2 regions of the Cobetia sp. UIB-001 genome follow, and region 1 is predicted to be linked to the other one. Evidence: riboswitches for the same ligand, from Rfam matches in the RefSeq annotation. Region 1 holds a riboswitch; the other holds the start of a gene.
What was found. A riboswitch is a leader RNA that binds a small molecule or an ion and turns the genes downstream of it on or off. The one in region 1 is predicted to bind thiamine pyrophosphate.
Positions count from the first base shown of each region.

Region 1 (9,336 bases):
CTCACGGTGACTGTCGGCACCTCCCCCGCTTTTCCCCTGCTCCTGTTCCGGTACTGGCCACGCTTGCGCCAGAGACCTGCCGCCCCATCACGGGTCGTCAGCACGCTCACCGAGGGATGCGTCATGCCTAGTTTCAACGACCTGACCAGTGCCTGCGCCGAGGAATGGCGTGACTATCTCGAGCACGACTTCGTTCGCCAGCTGGGCGAAGGTCGTCTGCCGGAGGAGTCCTTTCGCCATTACCTGCAGCAGGACTACCTGTTCCTGATCCACTTCGCGCGCGCCTGGGCGCTGGCCGCCTACAAGAGCCGCACTCTCGCGGAGCTGCGTCAGGCCACGGCCAGTCTCGACACCATCCTCAATACCGAGCTCGATCTGCATATCGGCTACTGCAGCGAATGGGGCATCAGCGAAGATGACCTGAGCGAGCTGCCGGAATCCCGCGCCACTCTGGCCTATACCCGTTACGTGCTCGATTGCGGCCAGCGCGGCGACCTGCTCGATCTGCACGTGGCGCTCGCGCCCTGCCTGATCGGCTACGGCGAGATCGCCGAGTGGCTGCTCGATCAGGACACCACCGAGATCGAGAACAACCCATATGCGGACTGGATCGCGATGTACTCCAGCGATGACTTCAAGGAAGCCGTCGAAGCCGAACGTGAATGGCTGGATGCACGTCTCTCGGAGGTCTCGGAGCGTCGACTGGGTGAACTGGTCGATGTCTTCCGGGACGCCACGCGACTCGAGATCGACTTCTGGCAGATGGGCCTCGATCGCGCTTGAGTCATGACAGACTGACGTCCCGGCGCTCGCCATGAGCCGCTCGAGACGACGCCATCCCTCATGGATGGCACGACTGACAGGCCAACAGAGCCTGGATGCGAGAATACTCCCCGGGGCAAGCCTGACGCTTCGGGCAACACACTCTCGCATTGAAATCTGCACACGCTTGACGGGGTGCCGGTGGAACCGGCTGAGATCCTGCATGCATGCTTCGCCGCCCTGACGTGCGAGCTTGCCAGCAAGGGGTCCCGTGGAACCTGAACCGGTTAGGACCGGCGTAGGAATCAAGCTGATGGCCAGCCGCTACGCGCGGCCGCCTCGCTCCCGGGCCACCTGCTGGCAAGGAGTCGGCGACGACCATCCTCTCCCTGCGCACGGTCTTCCCATGATGACGTCAGCCGTGACGTCGCCCTTTGAGGAGACCTGCATGAGCACTGCCCCGACGACACAAGACCCGCAAGCCACCAACGCCGCCGAGTCACCGCTCGCCTCGCAGCCTGAGGCTGCCCCCAAGGCACGCGCGCGTGCCGGTCGCAAGGATGGCAGCCGCCATCTCGCCAGCGAAGCACAGGTCGACGCCGCCGCCATCGCGCCGCTGAGCGGCTCGCGCAAGATCTATATCGAAGGCTCCCGTCCGGACATCCGCGTGCCCATGCGCGAGATCGGCTGCTCGCCGACCCAGACCTCCAGCGGTCTGGAAGAGAACCCGCCGATCGTCGTCTACGATACCTCCGGCCCCTACACCGATCCGGCGGTCGAGATCGACATCCGCCGGGGTCTGGCGCCGCTGCGCGAGAAGTGGATCGAGGAGCGCGGTGATACCGAACAGCTCAATCAGCTGAGCAGTGAATATGGCCGCGTGCGCCAGGCCGACCTACGCCTGTCGTCCCTGCGCTTCGAGCTGGACCACCGCCCGCGTCGTGCCCTGCCGGGCAAGAATGTCACCCAGCTGCACTATGCGCGCCAGGGCATCATCACGCCGGAAATGGAATACATCGCGATTCGCGAGAATCAGCGTCGTATCGCGCTGCGTGAGGAATATCAGGGCAGCGAATCCGTCGAGAGCATTCTGGGCCACCAGCACCCGGGCCACAGCTTCGGCGCCAACCTGCCCGACGAGATCACCGCCGAATTCGTGCGTGAGGAAGTCGCACGCGGCCGCGCCATCATTCCCGCCAACATCAATCACCCGGAAAGCGAGCCGATGATCATCGGCCGCAACTTCCTGGTGAAGGTCAACGGCAACCTGGGCAACTCGGCAGTCACCTCCTCCATCGAGGAAGAGGTCGACAAGATGACCTGGGCGATCCGCTGGGGTTCCGACACCGTGATGGATCTCTCGACCGGCGCCAACATCCACGAGACCCGTGAATGGATTCTGCGCAACTCTCCCGTGCCCATCGGCACGGTGCCGATCTATCAGGCGCTGGAGAAGGTCGATGGCGTGGCCGAGAACCTCGATTGGGAGATCTTCCGCGACACGCTGATCGAGCAGGCCGAGCAAGGCGTCGACTACTTCACCATCCACGCCGGCGTCCTGCTGCGCTATGTGCCGCTGACCGCCAGCCGCGTGACCGGCATCGTCTCGCGCGGCGGCTCGATCATGGCCAAGTGGTGTCTGGCGCATCACGAGGAAAGCTTCCTCTATCGCCACTTCGAGGACATCTGCGAGATCTGCAAGGCCTACGACATCAGCCTGTCACTGGGCGATGGCCTGCGCCCGGGCTCGGTGGCCGATGCCAATGACGCCGCCCAGTTCGGTGAGCTCGAGACGCTCGGCGAGTTGACGAAGATCGCCTGGCAGCACGATGTCCAGGTCATGATCGAAGGCCCGGGTCACGTGCCGATGCACCTGATCAAGGAGAACATGGACAAGCAGCTCAGCGAGTGTGACGAGGCGCCCTTCTACACCCTCGGCCCGCTGACCACCGACATCGCCCCGGGCTACGACCACATCACCTCCGGCATCGGCGCCGCGATGATCGGCTGGTTCGGCTGCGCCATGCTCTGCTACGTGACCCCCAAGGAGCACCTGGGCCTGCCCAACAAGGACGACGTCAAGACCGGCATCATCACCTACAAGATCGCCGCGCATGCCGCCGATCTGGCCAAGGGTCACCCGGGCGCTCAGCGCCGTGACAATGCGCTCTCCAAGGCGCGCTTCGAGTTCCGCTGGGAAGACCAGTTCAATCTGGGCCTGGACCCGGACACCGCGCGCAGCTTCCACGACGAGACGCTGCCCAAGGACTCGGCCAAGGTCGCCCACTTCTGCTCCATGTGCGGGCCGAAGTTCTGCTCGATGAAGATCACCCAGGAAGTGCGTGATTACGCCAACGAACATGGCCTGACCGGCGATGCCGACAGCGTGATGGCCGGCATGCAGGAGCAGGCCGACAAGTTCAAGCGTGAAGGCAGCCAGCTCTATCAGGAGGTCTAGCCAAGCGCCTGACGTACAGGAAGGCTGACTTTCCGAGCGACACGAAAAACGCCCCGACCAATGATGGTCGGGGCGTTTTCGTCACGTCCTGCCAAACGCTCATGACATCTCATGAGCGTGACAGAAGGCTCACGTGCGGCTGGTGACTTCCAGCAGGTGATAACCGAACTGGGTCTTCACCGGGCCCTGAACCGTGTTGATCGGGGCGCTGAACACGACTTCGTCGAATTCCTTGACCATCATGCCCGGGCCGAAGGCGCCCAGGTCGCCGCCACTGCGGCCGGACGGGCAGGAGGAGTGCTCGCGAGCGGCATCAGCGAAATCGCGGCCGTTCTCGATTTCGGTCTTGAGAGCTGCACACTGTTCTTCGCTGGAAACGAGAATATGACGCGCTGTGGCCTGTGCCATGTCTATCACCTGTCACTGATCGAATAAATGCTGCCGGCAATCACCGGCGGCGTGGCAGGTCATTGTGGCCCAAGGCAGCGCTCGCCGCTAGCGTCCTGCACAGACCCGGCGCTGATACTGGATGGCATCGAGATCATTGCTGCCGAGCAGTGCCGCCGTGGCAGCGTTGCATTCCGCCTCGGCCAATTCATCGGCAGCAGATGTTTCCGCCCACTGGATGTTGCCGACACTGGGCCGGTAACTGACCGCGGCATTGCATACCATGCGCCGCGTACTGTTGTAACGCTGCGAAGGCAGAGTCGGAGGATTGCTGGTCATTTCCCGGCACGTCGAGGCAAACATCTTGCTGGCTGCCTGACTGCAACGGGTATGGGCCATGGCATTCTGGCGCTTGTTGGCACACACCGAGTCATTGAGAACACGCCAATGCAGGGTATCGAAATCGATCACCTGCCCTTGATAGCGGGTCTCGACATGCTCGCGCTGAAGCCCTGCTGTCGTCGTCAGATGCGAGGCGACACCCTCACCGAATTGCCCACTCAAGCCCGAGACCGCATCCATTAACGCTGCCAATGCCGCACTGACAGAATTCATCACACACTCCTTGTGTTGATGCCTCCCGGCATATGCCGCCGGGGAGCCTTGCTCGATCATCCCTGACCGTCACTTGCGGTGACATGACCTGATAGCGCTGCCTCATGACGAGACTGATAACGCCGACTGACAGCGCCGGCGCGCTCCCTGCGACATTACCCGTACACCGGCATCATTGCCTTAACGCTCAAGGGGATGATGCCAACGCTTCCCTCTCCAGCAACGAGTAATCAGATTCAGTACCCCAGACACGCGAACGCCCACCCGGAAGACCGAGTGGGCGTTGGGGACGCTCGCCTGAGAGCGTCGGCAGCAGTCGCTTACTTGGCGACTTTCTGCATGGCCTCGGAGGCGGACTTGGCGTTGCTTTCTGCCAGTTCCTGACCTTTCTTGGCGTATTCCTGGTTCAGCTCGACCACTTTCTGGGTGTCGTTCTGCAGCTTCTCGCCCAGAGTCTTGACGGTTTCCTGCTGCTCCTTGACGAAGTTCTTCAGACCTTCGCTGTCCTTGATCTCGAGCATGGAACGCGCCTGGGTCAGGGAAGCATCAGCATAGGACTTGGTCAGTTCCATCTGTGCGCCGATCAGCTTCTCGCTGTAATCGATGCTCAGGGCGCTGAACGCACGCAGCGGAGACAGGAACATATCGTCGAACTGCTGAGCGGACTTCTCGAAGTTGGCATTGAACATGTAGGCACCCTCCAGGGTATTGGCATCACGCTGAAATGAACCGGAGCGTTGCTCCGTTCGGTTATCAGGACTGAACCGGGCTGGTGCACCGTAGTGACCGAGCCATCATTATCAAGCCGTCACTATCAAGCCGTCGCGGTCAGATAGTGCTATCGACCAGGTTCCATCCTCGCTGCAACGCAGCATAAGACAGTCTTTGTTGCACTGCAACATCAAAAACATCGCAACGACTGGTCTGTACGCCATGGTTGATGCAGTTGCTTGATTACACTGGAGAAAAACAATCAGAAGCCGAAAAGAAAATTGACGCCTTGGGGCCCCGACACGCCCTGCACCACGCCCTGGAACGCCAGCCTGGGCCAAAGTGCTGAGCCAAAGTGCTGGGCCATAGGGCTGGGAGGATAGAGGGCTGGAACAGAAGCCTGAAGTTGAAAGGCTGAACTTGAGGAGAGCGCCGCGCTGCTGCCTCACAGGCATGAGGCGTCGCGACAGCGTTTGCAGAGCAGGCGCCCGCCCAGCGCACGTGCCTGATCTGCCTGGCGACAGAAGTCGACACTCTGGGTGGAAAGCCATCGCCGACAGCCCTGGCAGCGCGGCAAGCCTTCCTCATCCTGCGACTGGGCGGAAGACGCGCCCTGCTGATTGTCGGCCGCAGCCCCCTGCTGCTCGCCTGCCGCCTGCGGGCTAGCGGGGCCTTCCTGGCTGCCCTGATCCAGAGTCTGGTGCCCGGGCTGCCAATGCGCGGCCTGCAGCCCTCGGCCCCCAAAACCGCACTGCCGTTTCAGGGCAGCCGTAGATGTCACGCCACGCTGGACCGCCAGCGTCGTGTCGTCCGGCGCCCCTTCCATGTCATCGGACTCTGCCGCCATGGCAGCGCTATCGCCTGAAGCCCGCGCCAGCTCTTCAGGCGATAGCGGCGGTTGCCATAGATAGGCCAGCGGGGATACCTGAGTGGCAGCGTCGCCATCCGTCGCGCGCGTGCCAGCGGCCAGGCCCAGCTCCGCCACCCAATCCGTATTGGGGGCCACATGCTGGGTCGCGATGGCGCGCCCCAGCTGGCGCAGGCGGCGCTGATCGAGGCGGTGGGTAAAACTGCGCAGCCGTGTCACGTAAGCGGTCTTGCCGCTCACCTGCAGGCACTGACGCTTGAGGCGCGCGAAGGACAGCAGCGCACGACTGTCGACGATATCTTCCGGCGGCCGACTGACCTGAGCCGCATCGGCCACCACGATGCGATAGCGCAATTGCGGCTGCAGCGTCATCCCAAGGCGCACAGGCAACAACGAGGAGGCCTCCAGCCATTGCACGATGGCGCGGCTACGCTCAGGGATCGTCTGCAAGGGACACGGCGTCACGGCATGTGCCATGACGCCATCTTCGCCTGAGGGTGTCTCGCCACCCTCAGAGACTCGTCCGCCATGGGCCAACAGCTCACCGAAGGGAGTGATCGAGAGCGTCAGATCAAAACAGGAGGCATCCAGCACCCAGACCTGCATGAGGCTGTTGATCAGCAGGTGATCGATCTCGATCACGCCCTCTGCCTGCGCCAGCCGCACATCATGCAGCACGACCCAATCATCCCGCGTCCCCAACAAGGCATCCAGCTGGCTTGCCAGCGCACGGCGACGCGCCTGACGGGCACGTATCGCACGCAGGGCCTCCAGCACCTTGTGGCGCTCGGGCGCGGCAAGCGCAGCATCCTGCGCCAGCACCTCGAGCACCAGCAGGTCGTATTCCCGTGAATCGCAGTCCTTGATCAGCATGGGCGCCTCTGGATTAGAGCATTCATATATAACTCAGTGTAGTGCTCTATTCACAATCTTTCTTGCCTCTGACTCCGCGGGAGAATCCGCCAGCGGATAGCGGATGACAGTGATGGAGACTGAGGATCATCACTCCTGCGCTGTCTGAGGCGCGGCCTCCCGGTAAGGCAGCATTGCCGTCACCTGCTGACGCGCCTTGCTGAGCCAGCGTGCCTCCTCCTCGACCGCCTCTGCCACCGCCTCCTGAAGCCCGGGATGCATCAGCCAATGCAGCGACCCGGTGGCATACGCCGCGAAACCGCGGCTGATCTTGTGCTCACCCTGGGTGCCGGGATCGAAGCGCTTGAGTCCTCGCTGCAGGCAGAATTCGAGCCCCTGGTAATAGCAGACCTCGAAGTGCAGACAGTCGGCATGCACTTCGCTGCCCCACCAACGACCATACAGGCAATCACTGCCGATCAGACACAAGGCTGCCGCCACCGGCGCGCCCTGCTCATCACGCGCCTGCACCAGCAGCAACCGCTCGGGCATGCTGCGCCTGAGCTGCTGGAAGAAATCGAGCGGCAGATAAGGGCGCTGACCGCGCTCGAGATAGGTCATGCAGTAGCAGCGGTAGAAGGCCTCGATGTCGTCAGGGCCAATCTGCGCCCCCTCGAGCCTGGCCAGCGAGAAGCCTTGCTCGGCGACCTTGCGCCGCTCGCGCCGGATCTCCTTGCGCCGTTTGGAGCGCAGACTCTCAAGCCAGGTGGCAAAGTCCGGCTCGCCGCGTGACTGCCAGTGATATTGCATCCCGGGACGCGAAATCAGCTCCGGAATCGCCGCCTGCCAGTCCTGCCGCTCCTGTGCCGAGACAAACAGCAGATGAAACCCGCTGTGCTCATAACGACGCAGCGCGCTACCCGGCTCAGCCGCGGGCGCGATGCCGGCCTTGAGATGCGGCCACAACCACTCAAGCAAGGCACGCCGGGCTGCGGGCGACGTCAACTGCGACGAGGTGACAAGGCGTGGGCCATCGCTGGGAGTGAACGGCACGGCAGTCAACTGCTTGGGATAATAGCGCCCACCGGCCTGCTCCAGGGCCTCCGCCCACTGCTGGTCGAACACATATTCGCCACGCGAGTGCAGCTTGAGATAGCGCAGCAGCCCCGCCAGCAAGCGGCCATCGGCGTCTCGCACTACCAGATGGGCAGGATGCCAACCACTGGCGGCGCTAGCCGCACCGCAGCTTTCCAGCGCGCTCAGATAGGCATGCTGCAGAAAGGGATAGTCATCGCCTGCCAGCGCATTCCATTCACTGGCGGTGAGTGCGTCGAGGGAATCCAGCACCTCCAGGCGCCAGCCCTGCTTCTCTGCGGCATCTGCGGCGCTCACAGCCTGTTGCTGGCCTGTTGCCGACCCTGTCGCAGCCTCATCCTCTGCCTGCCATTGCCCTGTCACCGTACTCTCCTCATAGTCTTGCCATGCCCACCGCTGGTGCAGACATGCCGCACATCCCAGGACATGCTAGTGTGTCGTCATGATGCAGGACAACGAGACCCACATGACAGAGACTCCCACGCCGCGCGACGACACGTCCACGAGCGGCTCACAGCCCCAGGGGCGCGCTCAAGAGTCCTCGCAAGGGCCCTCTCAAGGCCCCTATGCGCCGACCCCGCCCGCACAGGACACCCACGCCAGCACAAATCTCATGGCAGTGGCCGCCTTTGCCCTGAGCGTGCTGGGCTGCCTGCTCGCGCCTGCGGCACTCGGCGGCGTCGTGTGTGGCCACATTGCGCGCAGCCAGATCCGCCGCAGTGGCGAAGCCGGTGACAGCTGGGCCCTGGCCGGGCTGATTCTTGGCTATCTGCTGATCGCCCTGTCGCTGGCCGGCCTGCTGATGTTCGGTGGCATGATGCTGACCATGTTCGGCATCATGGCCTTCAGCACCTGACCAGCGCCTGGGCACTCCCGCTTGAACGTGCAGCGCGCCTGCACGGATAATGCGTCGACATTGCTTCCCCGTGCCAGCGGGGCATGCCTGCCTCTCGCAGCGCCTGCCCTGCCAGCGATTCCGGTTCCCCCGAGCCGCCTTGATACTGAGCGAGCCTCGATGTTGTACTCGATTCTCGATAATGATTTCTACAAGTTCACCATGCAGAACGCCGTGGTGAAACTGTTTCCGTATGCGCGTGCTCGCTACGCCTTCATCAACCGTGGCGAGCATTCGTTCCCGCCGGGGTTCGGCGAGGCCTTGCGCATCGCGGTAGACAACATGGCCGAACTGGCATTGAGCGTGGAAGAGAAATCCTTCCTCGAGCTTCACTGCCCCTTCCTGGACCCGACCTACCGCGACTTCCTGGCGGGCTTCCGCTTCGACCCCTCCGAAATCACCATCACCCAGACCGGTGATGAGCTGGAAGTGCATATCGAAGGCTACTGGTATCGCACCATCCTGTGGGAAGTCCCGCTGATGGCGATGATCAGCGAGCTCTGGTATCAACTGGGCGGAGATCAACGCGACAGCGATCAGGCCCTGCGCGACAGCACCCTGGCCAAGATCGAGCACTACAAGCGACTCGGCATCCGCGTGGCGGAATTCGGCACTCGTCGTCGGCACTCCTACGATGTGCACGACAAGGTGGTCGCGGGTCTCAAGGACCACGGCCGCGGCTGCTTCATCGGC
Region 1 covers NZ_CP058244.1:3,120,680-3,130,015, forward strand. The annotation lists gene tenA (thiaminase II) at 124-783, shown strand; TPP riboswitch at 944-1,084, shown strand; gene thiC (phosphomethylpyrimidine synthase ThiC) at 1,211-3,220, shown strand; gene HA399_RS13050 (peptidylprolyl isomerase) at 3,350-3,628, opposite strand; gene HA399_RS13055 (hypothetical protein) at 3,716-4,222, opposite strand; gene HA399_RS13060 (phasin family protein) at 4,543-4,911, opposite strand; gene HA399_RS13065 (nuclease-related domain-containing protein) at 5,379-6,674, opposite strand; gene HA399_RS13070 (GNAT family N-acetyltransferase) at 6,804-8,045, opposite strand; gene HA399_RS13075 (DUF4190 domain-containing protein) at 8,215-8,604, shown strand; gene pncB (nicotinate phosphoribosyltransferase) at 8,764-9,336, shown strand, end outside.

Region 2 (9,336 bases), 1.7 Mb from region 1:
CTCAGCGTTTCAAGAGCTCTGGGCGCTCAACGTCTCAGGGGGCGTTGACGTCGACGGCCAGGTGGCTCAGTGACTGGCGCTTCTTGATCATGCCACGCTCGAACAGGAAGTCCTCGAAGTCACGGTAGCGGCCGGCATCCAGCGCGGCAGGACGCAGCGCGAAGCGCGGCAGGGTGGCGTACCAGGCTTCCTTGTTGAGCTCGGTATCCAGTGCCGGGTCGGAATCGCGGAACATCTCCCAGCCCTGATCCGGGTGGTTGATGATCCAGGCGGTGGCTTCGCCGACGGCGGCGAGGAAGCCGGCGTACTGGGCCTGCTTGCGCTCGTAGCTGTCGCTGTTGGCGACGAAGATCAGCTCGTCATAGGTCGGCACGCCTTCTTCCTCGATGTAAAAGGCGCGGCCCTTGACGCCTTCCTGGGCCATCTGGGCCAGCTCGAAGTTGCGGAAGGCGCCGGTGACGGCATCGACCTTGCGCGTCAGCAGTGACGGCGTCAGCGAGAAGTTGACGTTGGTCAGCGTGATGTCATCCAGCGTCAGGCCGCTGTGCTGCAGCATGGTGGAGAGCAGCACTTCCTCGACACCGCCGACCGAGTAGCCGACCCGCTTGCCCTTGAGGTCGGCGATCGACTGGATGTCGCTGTCGGCGCGCACCACCACCACATTCAGCGGTGTGGCGACCAGGGTGCCGATACGCACCAGCGGCAGGCCCTGATCGATCTGCAGGTGCAGCTGCGGCTGATAGCTGATGGCGATGTCGACGCGCTCGGCGGCGGCCAGCTTGGGCGGCACGCTCGGATCGGCGGGGGCGATCAGCTCGACATCAAGGCCGTGCTTCTTGAACAGGCCCAGCTCCTGCGCCAGCACCAGCGGGGCGTGGCCGGGGTTGGTGTACCAGTCGAGCATGACCTTGAACTGCGTCAACGGCTGCTCGGCGGTGGCAGCGTCCTTGGCAGAGTCATTGGCAACGTCCTTCGAGTCAGCATCAGCGCTCTGTTCGTCGCTGGCGGCTGGCGGGGCATCCGCGGTCGGTTCAGCACCGTTCTTCGCCTGTTCGGCGGCGCCGGCGGTCGCTTCCACGGCTTCCTGGCTTGCCACCGGCGCGGAGGTGGCCGAGTCGCCGTTCACCCCGACCTCGGCCTGCTGAGCGACGATTTCCGGCGCTGACTGGGTGCTGGTGGCGGGTTCTGCCTCGGCGGCGTGGGCCGACATGGCGGTGGCTGGCAGGCTGCTCAAGCACAGCGTGGTCAGCAGGGTGGCGAAGGCGGTGGACAGCAGTGAGGCACGCGGTGAACGTGTCGGCTGCGCTTTGCGCCGTGGCGCCGATGACGAAAGAGACATGGCGGAGTTCCTTGTGATCACAGGGTAGTGGTGCTGCCGTTCGTGGGCGGCAGTCGTCAGGCTCATGCAATTTGTGTCGAGCGTCGTTGCGTCTTTCGGTTACGCGATCTTGCGGTCTTGCGGTAGTTACTCGAAGCCCCGGCGTGTCAGCTCAGGCGTGTCAGGCGGTCGCGGTGCCAGGGCATCAGGGCGCGCAGCAGCGCATCCAGCGAGAAATAGAGCAGCAGGGAGAAGGCGACCAGCACCAGCAGGGCGGCGAACATCAGGTCGATTTCCATGCGCGCGTTGGCGTTGAGCATCAGATAGCCCAGCCCCTGACTGGCGCCGGCCCATTCCCCGATGACGGCGCCGATGGGGGCGGCGGTCGCGGCCATGCGTATGCCGGAGGCCAGTGCCGGCAGCGCGGCGGGCAACTGGATATGGATCAGTCGGCGCCATGGACTGGCGCCCAGGGTATGGGCAAGATCCAGCCAGCCCTGCTGGGTCTGGCGCAGGCCGTCGTAGCCGGTGGAGGCGACCGGGAAATAGATGATCAGCGTCGCCATCACCACCTTGGACAGCATGTCATAGCCGAGCCACAGCACCAGCAGCGGCGCGATCGCGAACAGCGGTATCACCTGACTGATCAGCAGCATCGGCAGCAGCGTGCGGCGCAGGCGGGGAATGAAGGCCAGCGCCAGCGCGGTGGCAAGGCCGAGCAGAATGCCCAGTACCAGCCCGGCCAGTATCTCGCTGATGGTGACGCCAGCGTGATGAGCCAGCAGCGGCGCCTTCTGGATCAGTACCTCGAGCACGGCCTGCGGCGTGGGCAGAATGTAGGGCGGTACGGCGGTGACGGCAATGATCAGCTGCCAAAGCCCCAGCAGGAGCAGCGCGCTGATGACGAGGTGACGCATGGCGTGCAGACGTTTCATGCGGCCTCCTCACTATCACGCAGGCGGGCGATCAGTTGCGCCTGCGCCGGTGGCAGGGCCGGGTCATCCAGCGGCACCGGGCGTGCGGCGCCAAGCCCCGGCAGGCGTTCCAGCTCGGCGCCGTGGCCCGGGAGGCTCGACGGGCGCAGCACCAGCAGTTGATCGGCGAGGCGCAATGCCTCCAGCGGATCATGGGTCACCATCAGGACGGTGCGGCCCTTGAGCAGGCGGCTGGCCAGATCATGCAGCTCCAGACGGGTGATGGCATCCACCGCCGAGAACGGCTCGTCCATCATCACGACCGGCGCCTGCTGGTAGAGCGTGCGGGCGAGGGCGACGCGCTGGCGCTGACCGCCGGAGAGGGCGTCCGGCCAGGCCTGCTCACGGCCCTCAAGCCCGACCGCGGCCAGAAGCTCATGGGCAAGCTTGCGATTGCGCGGCCGCCGGCGCAGGTCATCGCCCAGCCACAGGTTGTCGATGACGCGCCGCCACGGCAGCAACAGGTCCTGCTGCGCCATCCAGGCCACGCGGTCGGTCAGCGGCTGACCGTCATCGGTGGCGAGGTCGAGCTGGTGGAGATCTGACATCTCCAGGCCGGCCAGCAGGCGCAGCAGCGAACTCTTGCCGCAGCCGGAGCGCCCCAGCAGTGCCGTCCAGCTACCGGCCTCCAGACGCGCGGAAATATCGCGGAACAGCGTGTGGCCGGCGTAATCGATTCGTGCGTTGTTGAGGGTGAGTCCCAGCGACACAGGCAATTCCGTGGTCAGGCGGCGTGCCGGCAGGAGGAAGCAGGTGACGCGCCATGCAGGGCACGCGTCGGGGATTCCCTCCGCCGGTATCAACCGGATCAGGTTCCAGGGGTTGTCGCGCGACGTATCGCTGCGGCTCTCAGCCCATCCTCGGGCACCCCCATCCAGGCCGACAGTGTAACGTCACTGTCTTGCCGGTGTCTTGTCCGACGCGGGTCAGGGGCGGGGCGGGGGCGGGTCAGGTGGGCAGGGCAGAGGTGGCGTGCGAAACGGACTATGCCGATGTGCCACGCCTTGGGTATGCTGAGGATTACTGTAACAAGACGTGTAGCCCAAGGAGATCATCATGCCCGACACACCGGATCTCTCGACCTGTTCCAGTTATCCCGTTCCCCCACGGCGGCCGAGCACGGCTGAGGCCGTGGGCGAGCCGCGTCCCGTGCCCAGGGGCTGGCCCGAGGAGTCACTGACCCGCCGGCTCTCGACCTATCTGGGCCAACCGCTCGAACCGCTGGCGCTCGCCTGGCCGGATAGCGCCAACTGGCTATGGCGCCAGCGTGGCGGCACGCCCGGCCTCATCAAGCTGGCGCGCACCGGCCCAGACCATGACCCCTTCTGGCGTGCCATGCGCGGGGTCTTCGGCGCCGATCGCTGGGCGACGCCGGAGGGCCTGACGCGACTGGCGGGCGCCTTGCCCGCGCGCCTGCCGATTCCGCCACTGCCCCTGACCTTTCTGGGGCGTCTCGATGGCGCGCCCATCTGGCACCTGCCGTGGTCCAGCGGGCAGCCGAGTGATCTCAGCATCACCTTCTGTGAGCTGCTGGGCGACCAGCTCGGTCGCCTGCATCAGGATACGGTGTCGGGCTTCGGTCAGCCGCTGGCGCAGCCGATGCCGCTATTGCACTGGAATACCCGCGTCACGCGCTTTCTCGCCCATCACCCGCGTCGCGCGGAGCTTGGCACGCTGCTCAAGCGCACCTTCCCGGCGCCGACCCGCGCGGTGTGGTGTCTGCCGGACATGCGCGCCGATCAATACCTGTGCGCCGCCACCGGCTGGGTATGGAGCGATTGGGAGGCACTGGTGTGGGCGCCGATCGAGTTCGACTGGGCGCTGGTGGAGTTGCAGCTGGAAACGCCGGAGCAGCGTCAGGCCTTCATGAAGGGCTATTCGCGCCATGGGCGCATGATCGATCTCGATGGCCAGCGTGAGCTGTGTCGTGCGCTGTTGTGGGCGATGGAGGCCTTCGGTCCGCGGTCCTATGCTGAGCTTGCGGCATCCCCTGCCTGGGTCTCGCCGCGTAGCCTGGCGTGAAATCCGCGTGCTGCACGCTGCAAGTACATGAAAGGTGTGAAATTTCTCTGCAGCTCCATCGCTGACATGGAATACTGTGGGTGAGTCGTCGTGGACGTCACTCGAGATCTGATGTAGGGCTTGGCGGGGGAGCACTCGTGGTAGAGAACCTGAATTATTATTTCTTGCTGGCAGGCACGCTGATCGCCTTGAGCGTGTTGGCCAGCCGCGTCTCGGCGCGTCTTGGCATGCCGCTGCTACTGCTGTTCCTCGGCCTTGGCATGCTGGCGGGTGAAGATGGCGTGCTGGGCATCCAGTTCGACGACGCCTCATCCGCTTACATGATCGGCAATCTGGCGCTGGCGCTCATCCTGCTCGATGGCGGCCTGCGCACGCGGCTGTCCACGTTTCGTGCCGGCCTGAAACCGGCACTGGTGCTGGCCACCGTCGGGGTCTTCATGACCAGCGGCCTGGTGGGCCTTCTGGCCATGTGGCTGTTTGATCTCACTCTGATCGAAGGCCTGCTGGTCGGGGCCATCGTCGGCTCTACCGATGCCGCGGCGGTCTTCTCGCTGCTGGGCGGCCAGGGCGTTCACCTCAATGAGCGTGTCGGTGCGACGCTGGAAATCGAGTCCGGCACCAACGACCCGATGGCGATCTTCCTGACCATCACGCTGGCCGAGATCCTGACCGGTCAGCTCTCCGGCGTCGCGTCGGGCATCATGAGCTTCCTGCTGCAGTTCGGTGTCGGCGCCGCCATGGGGATCGCCGGCGGCTGGTTGATCGCCCGCCTGATGCGCTATCTGGACCTCGCGCCCGGCCTCTATTCGCTGCTGGCGCTGGCGCTGGGCTTGAGCCTCTTCGCCACCACCAACGAGATGGGCGGCAGCGGTTTCCTTGCCATCTATCTGTGCGGCCTGATGATCGGCAATCACCCCGGCCGGCATCTGGAGCACATCCTGCCGGTGCATGATGGCCTGGCGCATCTCTCGCAGATCGTGCTGTTCCTGATGCTGGGCCTTCTGGTCTCGCCCTCGACCATGCTGCAGTTCGCGCTGCCGGCCGCCATCCTCAGCGTGGCGTTGATTCTGGTGGTGCGCCCGCTGGCGGTCATCCTGTGTCTCAAGCCGTTCTTCCGCTTCCGCTGGCGTGAGCTGTGGTTCATCAGCTGGGTCGGATTGCGAGGGGCGGTGCCGATCGTGCTGGCGATCTTCCCGGTGATCACCGGGGTCGAGAATGCCGGTCTCTACTTCAATGTCGCCTTCTTCGTGGTCATCATCTCGCTGCTGGTGCAGGGCTCGTCGCTGGCGCCGATGGCGCGCAAGCTGCGGGTGGTGGTGCCGCCGGGCGCACAGCCCAGTCGCCGCAACCTGCTCGGTATCATGCCGGTCAATGACTACGAGATGCTGGTCTATCGCGTCGACAACACGGCGCTGGAAGGCGTGGCGCTGCGCATGCTGCGCTTCCCGTCGGGGGCCAAGGTCGGGGCGCTGTTCCGCAACAAGGTGTTGATCCACCCCAAGGGCAGCACCTGTCTGCATCAGCAGGATGTGCTGTGCGTGGTGGGGCGCTCCTGTGATGTGCCGAGCCTCAACCGCATGTTCAATGGCGAGAGTCTGCAGCACGAGCAACGTGCCTTCTTCGGGACCTTCACGCTGGAAGGCGATGCCAACATGCAGGATATCGCCGATGTCTACGGCTTGACGCTCTCCCAGGGCGAGCACCACCTGACCATCGCCGAATTCATCACCCGTCGAGTCGGCGGGGTGCCGGTGGTCGGCGACGATGTCGACTGGCATGGCATCCACTGGGTGGTGAACGAGGTGGAAGGCAATCGCATCACCAAGGTCGGCCTGCGACTGCACTGAGCCTGAGTCCGTGTCTGAGCCTGAATCTGTGTCAGGGCCTGCGCCTGCGCTTCACACACTACGACGCCCCCATTGCACTGCGTGTAATGGGGGCGTCGTGTTTGGACTCATCAATATCGTATTCTGTTGATGTCAGGCCAATTTGTCCGTGACAGCGCCTGGCCACCGATTGTGGCCAGCGACAAGGAGGTGACTACATGGCCAGCCCACATCCTCATCTCGCGGGCTTTCTGCGACGATTCGAGCAATTCCCGCCCGGACTCACGGCGGATGAGAAGACCTTTCATGCCACCTTCAATGTGGTCTACGTGCTGGCGGTCAGCTGCCATCTGCTCTACGCCATCCTGCTGTTGTGGCTGGGCGAGATGGGCATTCTGGCGCTGAATCTGGCGATGCTGATCGTCGATCTGGTCTGTCTGCAGCTGCACCGTGCTCGCCGTGAAGCCCTGGCGGCCACGCTGATGGCGTTGGGCACCTGCGCGCAGATCAGCTTCTCGTTGCGCTATTTCGGCTCGGAGGCCGGGTTCGACTACTTCTACTTCGGCGCCTTGCTGTGCATCTACTCGATCCGCATGTCGTTCATGCGGCGCGTTCTGCTGTGTGCCGCCTGCCTGAGCATGCCGCTGCTGGCCTACATCATCCTGATGCTGGAAGGGCCGACCAATCCGCTGCCCGCCGGCTGGATGCTGGCATTTCGCATCATCAATCTGGGCGTCTTGACCATCTTCTTCACGCTGGTGCTGGTGCAGATGGGCTGGTCGGTGGAGCGCCTGCAGCAGCGTTTCGAGACGGGAGGGCGCTTCGATGCGCTGACCGGCGCCCTGAGTCGCGCCGAGCTGGTCGACAGCGGGCGTGGCATGTTGATCAACAACGGGGCGCTGAGCGTGATGATGGTGGATGTCGACCATCTGGCGCTGATCAACGAGACCTGGGGTCGCCAGGCCGGCGATCAGGTGCTCAAGGAGCTGGTGCGGCGCATGCGCAGCATCCTGCGCGGGGAGGACCTGGTCGGGCGCTATGGCGGCGAGGAGTTCGTGCTGCTGTGCCCGGGGCTGCATGGCGAGCGCGTCGATCAGGTGGCAGAGCGCCTGTGCAAGGGCGCCTCGGCGTTGCCGTTCGTCATCAATGACGGCCTCAACAGTCTGGATGTCAATCTGTCGATCGGTGTCGCCCAGCGTCAGTCCGGCGACAAGGACCTGGAAGGCCTGATCGCCAAGGCCGACGTCAATCTGTTCCGCGCCAAGCAGGACGGCGGCAATGGCTTCGTCAGTGACACCCAGCTGGGCCCCGTGGGTGGGCCGGGCATCGCCGCCATCAATTGAGCGCAAAGCTCTGTGAGCAGAGTTTTCGCATAGAGATTTGCGAACAAAGCTAGGTATACAACCCAGCACGCCCCCGGAGAATGACGTTCATGTCTCCGGGGGCGTGCGTGTGTCAGGGCGTCATCAGGCTTGCCCTGAGAGGTGTCAGCGGCGGTTGGGCTGGCGACGACGGCCCTTGCTTGCGGACTTGGGGGCGTAGTCGCTGTTCGAGGCCGGCACCGCGAGCTTGGGCGCAAAGCCTTCCACGACTTCGCGTGTCACGAAATAGCCCAGGTGCTGCTCGATAGCGCACAAGTTGCGGAAGTCATCACGCGAGACCAGCGAGATGGCTTCACCGCTGGCTCCGGCGCGACCGGTACGCCCGATGCGGTGGACATAATCCTCGGCGGCGTCCGGCAGGTCATAGTTGACCACGCGCTGCAGGTCATCGATGTCGATGCCCCGCGCGGCAACGCCGGTGGCCACGAGATACTTGATGGTGCCGGCCTTGAAGTCGGCCAGCAGCTGCTCGCGCATTGCCTGGCTGCGACCGCTGTGGAAGGACTCGGCGGCGATGTCACGCTTCTCCAGCTGACTCACCAGCTTGGCGGCGCCGCGCTTGGTCTCGATGAAGATCAGCGCCTGCTGCCACTGCTTCTCGTGAATCAGGTGGCTCAGAAGGGCGGACTTGAACTCCTTGTCGACCGTGATCAGGTACTGGCTGATATCCGGCGCGGTGACGTTCTCCGGTGCGACCATGATCTCGACGGCGTCCGTCACTGCGGTCTTGGCGAGCACGCGCACCTGGGCCGAGAGCGTGGCCGAGAACAGCAGGTTCTGGCGCTCTCTGGGCAGCTTCTCGACGATCTTGTTGATGTCGGCGATGAAGCCCATGTCGAGCATGCGGTCCGCTTCGTCGATGACGAGGGTGCGTGTCTCGTCGAGATGGATCGCGCGGCGGGTCAGCATGTCCAGCAGGCGGCCAGGCGTCGCCACCAGGATGTCCACGCCCTCGATCAGGCGTTGTTGCTGGGGTTCGATCTCCACGCCGCCATACATCGCCATGGAGCTGACTTCCAGATACCTGGAGTAGTGCTGGATGTTGTCTTCGACCTGGATCGCCAGCTCCCGCGTCGGCGTCAGGATGACGGCATGTACGCGCTTGGCACGCACCTTGGGTGCCTGCTGCAGGGTCTGCAGGATGGGCAGCACGAAGCTTGCCGTCTTGCCGGTACCCGTCTGGGCGGCGGCGATCAGGTTGTCACCGGCCAGCACGACGGGGATCGCCTTCTCCTGGATGGGAGTCGGGGTCTGGTAGCCTTGCTCGGTGACGGCCTTGACGATGGAATCGCTCAAACCAAGGGCAGAAAATGGCATGGTGTCTCGACTTGTCTAGAGGGGGAGGGGCAAGCGCACATTCTGCGGCAAGGAATGTCTGGCGCAGTGATGCTCACTGTAGCCGAAAGTCCGCTGACGGCCCGGCGCATCATTGGCCATCGCTGCTCAGGCAGGGTAGCGAAGTGGCGGCGATGGGCGCTGCGCGGCAACAATGAAAAAGCCCCGCCTACCTGAAGTAGACGGGGCTTTCGGAATTCAAGGTGGTGGAGGGACAGGGATTCGAACCCTGGGTAGGCTATTAACCTACGCCGGTTTTCAAGACCGGTGCATTCAACCGCTCTGCCATCCCTCCGACTCACGGAGCGAAATACTACCGAACCTGATGAGAATAGCAAGGGGTAGGCGAAGAAAAATCTTCGGAAAAGCCATCGCGGACAATCACTTGCAGCAGGATGGCACCGGGGTGAGGCCGCCGGAGCCGCCTGCTGGCACCAGACCATGAATCAGGTCATGACTCAGGCCACGAAAAAGCCCCG
Region 2 covers NZ_CP058244.1:1,418,806-1,428,141, forward strand. The annotation lists gene HA399_RS06010 (ABC transporter substrate-binding protein) at 35-1,339, opposite strand; gene HA399_RS06015 (ABC transporter permease) at 1,486-2,253, opposite strand; gene HA399_RS06020 (ABC transporter ATP-binding protein) at 2,250-3,002, opposite strand; TPP riboswitch at 3,061-3,174, opposite strand; gene HA399_RS06025 (hypothetical protein) at 3,349-4,314, shown strand; gene HA399_RS06030 (potassium/proton antiporter) at 4,452-6,161, shown strand; gene HA399_RS06035 (GGDEF domain-containing protein) at 6,359-7,483, shown strand; gene HA399_RS06040 (DEAD/DEAH box helicase) at 7,628-8,839, opposite strand; tRNA gene HA399_RS06045 (tRNA-Ser) at 9,062-9,152, opposite strand.
Region 2: linked by a shared signal. The riboswitch ahead of HA399_RS06020 (ABC transporter ATP-binding protein) and the one ahead of thiC (phosphomethylpyrimidine synthase ThiC) in region 1 are both predicted to bind thiamine pyrophosphate.